Regions from separate parts of the Pseudonocardia nematodicida genome, predicted to be linked through region 1. Evidence: riboswitches for the same ligand, from Rfam matches in the RefSeq annotation. Region 1 holds a riboswitch; the other holds the start of a gene.

Region 1 (3,395 bases):
GTTCTTGCGCAGGTCGAGGAACTCCTCGATGTCGACGTGCCAGGTCTCCAGATAGGCACACGCCGCGCCCTTGCGCTTGCCGCCCTGGTTCACCGCGACGGCGGTGTCCCCGGCGATCTTCAGGAACGGCACGACACCCTGCGAGACGCCGTTGGTGCCGCGGATGTGCGCGCCGAGCCCGCGGACCGGGGTCCAGTCGTTGCCCAGCCCGCCGGAGTACTTGGCCAGCAGCGCGTTGTTCCGGTAGCCGCCGAAGATCGAGTCCAGGTCGTCGTCGACGGTGGTCAGGAAGCACGACGACAGCTGCGGCCGGGTGGTGCCCGAGTTGAACAGCGTCGGGGTGGAGGCCATGAAGTCGAAGCTCGACAGCAGTTCGTAGAACTCGATCGCCCGGGCCTCGCGGTCGACCTCGCGGACCGCCAGTCCCATCGCGACCCGCAGGAAGAACGCCTGCGGCAGCTCGAACCGGACGCCGTGCTCGTGCAGGAAGTAGCGGTCGTTGAGGGTCTGCAGCCCGAGGAAACCGATCTGCAGGTCGCGCTCCGGGCGGATCGCGGCGGTGACCCGGTCCAGGTCGAACGTCGCGAGCTCCGGGTCGACGAGCCCGATCGCGATCGCGTGCCGCAGGTAGTCCTTCGTGTACGACGGGTACTGCTCGGCCATCGTCGCCTGGTCCGGCGTCTCGGGAGTGCCGGTGAGATGCGAGACCGCCTCGGCGCGCAGCCGGTCCAGCAGCAGGCGGGACGCGACCAGCGAGTATCCCGGCTCCCGCTCGACCAGCGTCCGGGCGGCCATGACCAGGGCCTGGGCGAGCTCGTCGGTGGTGATGCCGTCGTAGACGGTGCGGTCCAGTTCGGACAGCACCGGGTCGGCCTCGACATCGTCGATCCCGTCCAGGGCCTCGGCGAGCACCGTCTCGACCCGCTTCCGGTCGAGCGGGGCCCGGGTGCCGTCGGGCCGGGTGACGTGCACGACCGGAGCCGTGCTCTCGTCGGCGTCCCCACGGGCCTGCGCGTGCTGCTCCCGGTAGAGCACGTACGAGCGGGCGACCTTGTGGTGCTCGCCGCGCATCAGCGCGAGCTCGACCTGGTCCTGGATCTGCTCGATGTGGATCACCGGGTTCGGGTGCCGGCTCAGCGCGGCGACGACCTGCTCGGTCAGCCCGGCGACGAGAGGGTGCAGCCGGGACGACGACGCCCCGGAGCTCCCCTCCACGTCCAGGAACGCCTTGGTCACGGCGACGGAGATCTTCGAGGCGTCGAACGCCGCCTCGGAGCCGTCGCGTCTGATCACCCGGAGAGCGGGTGGGGCGGTGATGGTCACGGGCTCTCTCCTCGCGAGTCGCCGTCGGTCCGTGACCGTGCGCGAGAAGGAGACCCGGGGACACGCGTGCCCGCCGCAGCCTGGCGCCCTCCCGCGGGGCCCGGAGCGCGCGCACCGGCGGTACGCGCACCGGTGGCAGGTCTTCGGACTCACGGGCCCAGGCGCTTCGCGCCTGTGAGTACTTTTCGTTGCCGGAGCCACGAAAAGTACTCACAGGCGGCGGAGCCGCCCACCTACTGACCGTCGCTTCCCGGGAGTGTTCCCAGTGCTGTTGACGGCGGTCGTTCCCGTTCACCGCTGCGGGGCAGTCCCGGATTCGCACCGGGTTCCCTCTTGCCTCACCGGCCCGGGCGGGACGGTGAACCACCAGCACGGCCGACACTACATCTTGGGTCGGTCCCCATTGGAGGCCCCTACCTGTCCGGTTCTGGGGTCGAGATCGTCACACGCCGTGAAGGGTGCTGGTCCGGTGCGGTGGGGGGTGCGCAGTGTCGCGAGCCGACACTTGCGTGGGGTGACGATCATCGCGGCCCCGAGGGTTCAGCCGGCCGCCCGTCCGGTGTCGGAGGCTCGGGGGCCGGGCGTGAACACGTGCTCGTCCAGGGCGGCGGGGCACTCGGCCGTCCCCGGGCCTCCGGCGCGCACCCACACGCCGACCGTGTCGGCGGTGGCGACGTCGAGCACGTGGCGCAGCCACACGGGCCGCGCGCCCGCCCGCCGGGCGTCCGGGGCCGGGACGACCACGACGACGTCGGAGTCGGAGCACGGACCGAGGCACTCGCTGGTGCGCAGCCGGGCGTGGCCGTCGGTGCCCGCGGCGAGCCGGTCCAGCACGGCGGCGTGGTCGACGCCAGGGTGTCTCCGGCCCGAGCCACAGCAGCAGCCGCGGCAGACCGTCACGGCGGGGAGTGCGGGCACGGTGCGGAGGCTACGTGACACATGAGGGGCTGTTCAGGTACGAGGTGATTTCTCACGCCGCAGGTGGCGAGTGGCGGCCCGGGGTCGCGGGAACCCTCTGTGCGGCCGAACCATCTGCGAAGGGAACGAGCATGAGCCACCACGTGCTGGAGGCCGCGCACGTCGCCGCGCCCGCGGCGGTCGTCGAGAAGCTGCACGACGCCGAACGGGCGAGCACCGCCTGCGCCTCGGCGATGGCCGCGCTCGGCGGCATGGAGCGGGAGGTCCTGCTCGCGCTCGACTGCGCGGACATGTGTGCGGCGGCGGCCCGGGTGCTCGGCCGCCGGGAGGGTGACCGCTCGGTCTCCGAGGCCGCCGCGTCGGCCGCGGTCATCGCCTGCGAGGCGGCGTCGACGGCCTGCGCGGCGCACGCGGACCATCACGAGCACTGCCGTCTGCACGCGGAGGTCACCCGGGAGACCGCGGCGCTGCTCCGGGAGTCGTCGGTGACGGCGTAGGGCGTGTCTCCCTGCCCGGCGCTGCCGGGAGCGGCGTGGGGTCGGGATCCTCGCCGAGATGCACGTCAGGGCGATGTGTCGATCTCGCGAGCGCCGTGGGGTGCATCTCGGCGCGGGTCCCGGTGGCGCGTCAGCCGAGCCGGGCGCGGTGGAACCGGGCCCAGGCGGCGGTGTCCGGCCGGGCGGCCTCCACGCCGGTGAGGTCGGCGGAGATCCCGACGTGCTCGGGGCAGTCCGACCAGGCCGTCGTCGAGTCCCGCAGCAGCACCTGCGCCCGCCGCAGCGCGTCCGCGCGGACCGCGTCCTCCGGGGTGCCGGCGGCCGTGGCGAGCAGCTCCGCGACGTCCGTCCGCGGCGCCTGCTCCGCCTCGGCGGGCGGTTGCGCGATGCCCCGCAGATGCAGCGGGATCGGCTGGGCGCCCACCTTGCGGAACGCGAGTCCGCCGGCGGCGTCCGGGTCGTCCGGCAGCCGGATCTCGGTGCGCAGGCCGATCTCGTCGAGCTGCTCGGCGACCAGCGGCGCGGCCAGGTTGGACAGCGGGTCGAACGGGTCGAGCCGCAGCGGGACGACGGCGTCGCCCACCCCGGCCGCCCCGACCAGCTCGCGGGCCCGGGCGACGTCCCGTTCCACCGGCGCCAGGCCGTCCGGGTGGTGGG
Region 2 (3,395 bases), on a different contig from region 1:
AGGCCGGGAGCGGCAGGCAGCCGTCCGGGTGCGGACCCCGGGAGAGGAACGTCGTTGAGCGCGCAGCACGAGCAGTACCTGGCCGGTCTGGACCTGTCCGGCCGCCGGGTCGTCGTCGTCGGCGGGGGACAGGTCGCGCAGCGCCGGGTCGCCCGGCTGATCGCGGCCGGGGCGGACGTCGAGGTCGTCTCGCCCGAGGTCACCCCGGCCGTCGAGGGCATGGCCTCCGCCGGTGAGATCACCTGGACTGCGCGCGGCTACACCGGCGGCGATCTCGACGGCGCCTGGTACGTGATCGCCGCGACCGACGACCCGGGCGTCAACGCCGCGGTCACCGCCGAGGCGGAGCGCTCCCGGACGTTCTGCGTCCGCGCCGACGACGGCGCGCTGGGCACCGCGGTCACCCCGGCCACCGGCGGGTTCGACGGGATGACCGTCGGGGTGCTGGCCCGCGGTGCGCACCGTCGCTCGGCCGCGGTCCGGACCGCGCTGGTCGAGGCGCTGGCGGCCGGCGTCGTCGACGACTCCGCCGAGCCCCCGCAGCCGGGCGTCGCGCTGGTCGGCGGCGGCCCGGGCGACCCCGAGCTGATCACCGTGCGCGGGCGGCGGCTGCTGGCCCGCGCGGACGTCGTCGTCGCCGACCGGCTGGGCCCCCGGGACCTGATCGACGAGCTCTCCCCGGACGTCGAGGTCATCGACGCCTCCAAGATCCCCTACGGCCGCGCCATGGCCCAGGAGAAGATCAACGAGCTGCTCGTCGAGCACGCCCGGGCCGGCCGGTTCGTGGTGCGGCTCAAGGGCGGTGACCCGTTCGTCTACGGCCGCGGGTTCGAGGAGGTCCAGGCCTGCGCCGCGGCCGGGGTGCCGGTGACCGTCGTCCCGGGGATCACCAGCGCGTTCGCCGCGCCCGCCGTCGCCGGGACGCCGGTGAGCCACCGCGGGGTGGCGCACGAGATCGTCGTCGTGTCCGGGCACGTCGCGCCCGGTGACCCGCGCAGCCTCACCGACTGGCCGGCGCTCGGCCGGATGCGCGGCACGATCGTGCTGATGATGGCGGTGGAGCGGATCGGCCGGTTCGCCGACGTGCTCGTCGAGCACGGCCGCGACCCGCGGACCCCGGTGCTGATCGTGCAGGACGCCACCACCCGCATCCAGCGCTCGGTGCGCACCACGCTGGCCGCGGCCGAGCAGGCCGCCGCGGAGCAGGAGATCAGCCCGCCCGCGATCGTCGTGATCGGCCCGGTCGCCGGGCTGGAGGCACCGGTCGGCGGGTGAGTTGACCCGCGCCGTCGCGCGTGATGGGCTCTCCCACGACGACGGTGCAGGAAGCCGGTGCGAGTCCGGCGCGGTCCCGCCACTGTCACCGGGGAGCGCCTCCCCATGTCACGGCCACTGCCGCACGCCGGTGGGAAGGCCGGGGAGGGGTGTCGATCCGGGAGCCAGGACACTGGCCGTCGTCGCACGGTTCCCATGCTGTGAGGGCGCGGACCCTCGAGGAGGACACGCGATGTACGACGACGCACGCCCGCTGCTCGACGTGCTCGGCACCGGACCGGACGACGACCCGTCCGGCCCGCCCGCCGAGTACCTGCTGGCCGAGGCCGACACCGTCTTCACCTTCGGCCACGGCCCGGAGTCCGTGGCACTGTTCTACGCCGAGGCCTGGCGGGTCGAGCCGGTCCCCGCCCGCGACGCCGTCGCCCGGATCGCGGCCTGGGCCGCCGGGAGCCCGGCGGGACGCGCGGTGCTGGTGGCCGACGGCGACCCGGCCGCCGACGTGGCCCTCGGCGCCGTGCTGGACGGCCTCGGCCGCGCCGTCCCGGCGCTGGCGGTGCGGGCGCCCGCCGGTGCACGGGTGACCCGGCCGCACGGCAGCCCGCTGCCCGGCTGACCCCGGCGTTCCCCGCCCCTGTCCCGAGGTGTGTCAGGGCTGCTCTGCGAGGTCGGCCGGCCGCCAGCTGAGCAGGGGGTCGGCGCGGCACAGGTCCGGGTCGGCGGCGTCCAGGGTGCGGGTGCGGCCCGGACCGGTCGCCACCGTCTCGAACCGGACCGTGACCCGGCCGTGCCCGGCGCCCTGCACCCAGCCGTGGCCGTGCCCGGGATGGCGCACGTCGTCCCCGGCGCGCCACGGCCGGTCCGGATCGGGATGGTCGCCGGGCGCCGGATCGGGGAGGTCCGGGGCGACGTCGTGCTCCGGGGCCGACATCGTCGGATGGTCCCGGACGACCGGCTCCGCCCGGACGGACACGTCGGGCACCGGATCGTCCGGCTCCCCGGACAGCGTCCGCACGACCGCCGCGTCGCCGGTGCTGCGACCGCCGGCCCCGACGGGAACGGCGCCTGCCGCGGTCCCCGGCCCGTCCCCGTCGGTATCGGGGAGGTGGGCGGTGAGCGGGGCCGTCGTCCACCCCTGCGCCGAGGGGACCGCGTCGAACAGCGCCAGGGGCGGCTCGTCCCCGAACCCGGACACCGACACGCCCAGCAACCGCACCCCGCCCTCGCCGACGGCGGTCTCCGCCAGCCGCTGCGCCATCGCCGTCAGCGTGGACAGCTCCCGGCCGGCGAACGGCGTCGTCTCGGACCGTGTCGTCGTCACGAAGTCCCCGGTCCGGGCCTTCACGGTGACCGTGCGGGCGGCGCGGCCGTCGGCGACCAGCCGGCGGTGCACCGCCTCGGTGATCGTCGCGATCGCGTCGTGCACGGCGGTCATCGCGGTCAGGTCGGTGTCGAACGTGGTCTCGGCGCTGATCTGTTTCGCGGCGCCACGCGGGGCGACCGGGCGCGCGTCGATCCCGCGGGCCAGCCGGTGCAGCTCGGTGCCGACCGCACTGCCGAGCACCCCGGTGACCTCGCGGCCGTCCATCGCGGCGAGCTGGCCGATCGTGTCGATCCCGATCTTCCGCAGCGCCTCGCCGGAGACCGGCCCGATGCCCCACAGCGACCGGACCGGCAGGGGCGCCAGGACGTCGTCCTGCTCGGCGTGCGGGATGACCCGCAGCCCGTCCGGCTTGGCCAGCTCGGAGGCGATCTTGGCGATCTGCTTGCCGGATCCCGCGCCGACCGACGCCGCGAGCCCGGTCCGCTCCCGTACCGCCGCGCGCAGCCCGGTGGCGAACTCCTCGACCTCGGCCGGTCCTGCCCCGGCCAGCGACGGCGGCTCGAGGAACGCCTCGTCCACCGACACCGGCTCGAGTACCGGGGAGGCCTCGGCGAGCACGGCCATGACCTCGTCGGACACCGCCTTGTAGAGCGGGAACCGGGGCGGCAGGACGGTGGCGTGCGGGCAGCGCCGCCGGGCCTGGCCCATCGGCATCGCCGAGCGCGCCCCGTACTCGCGGGCCTGGTAGCTCGCCCCGGCGACGACGCCGCGCGGCCCGAGCCCGCCGACCAGCACC

Evidence for each region. A riboswitch is a leader RNA that binds a small molecule or an ion and turns the genes downstream of it on or off. The one in region 1 is predicted to bind cobalamin.
Region 2: another riboswitch for cobalamin. It lies ahead of WIS52_RS28405 (hypothetical protein); the one in region 1 lies ahead of WIS52_RS07540 (ribonucleoside-diphosphate reductase subunit alpha).

Annotation. Positions count from the first base shown of each region.
Region 1 is NZ_JBEDNQ010000003.1:41,322-44,716, forward strand. Features, by position in the region: gene WIS52_RS07540 (ribonucleoside-diphosphate reductase subunit alpha) at 1-1,323, opposite strand, end outside; cobalamin riboswitch at 1,441-1,706, opposite strand; gene WIS52_RS07545 (hypothetical protein) at 1,864-2,241, opposite strand; gene WIS52_RS07550 (hypothetical protein) at 2,373-2,738, shown strand; gene WIS52_RS07555 (ABC transporter substrate-binding protein) at 2,869-3,395, opposite strand, start outside.
Region 2 is NZ_JBEDNQ010000014.1:144,281-147,675, forward strand. Features, by position in the region: gene cobA (uroporphyrinogen-III C-methyltransferase) at 55-1,275, shown strand; cobalamin riboswitch at 1,301-1,470, shown strand; gene WIS52_RS28405 (hypothetical protein) at 1,508-1,891, shown strand; gene WIS52_RS28410 (DNA polymerase IV) at 1,925-3,395, opposite strand, start outside.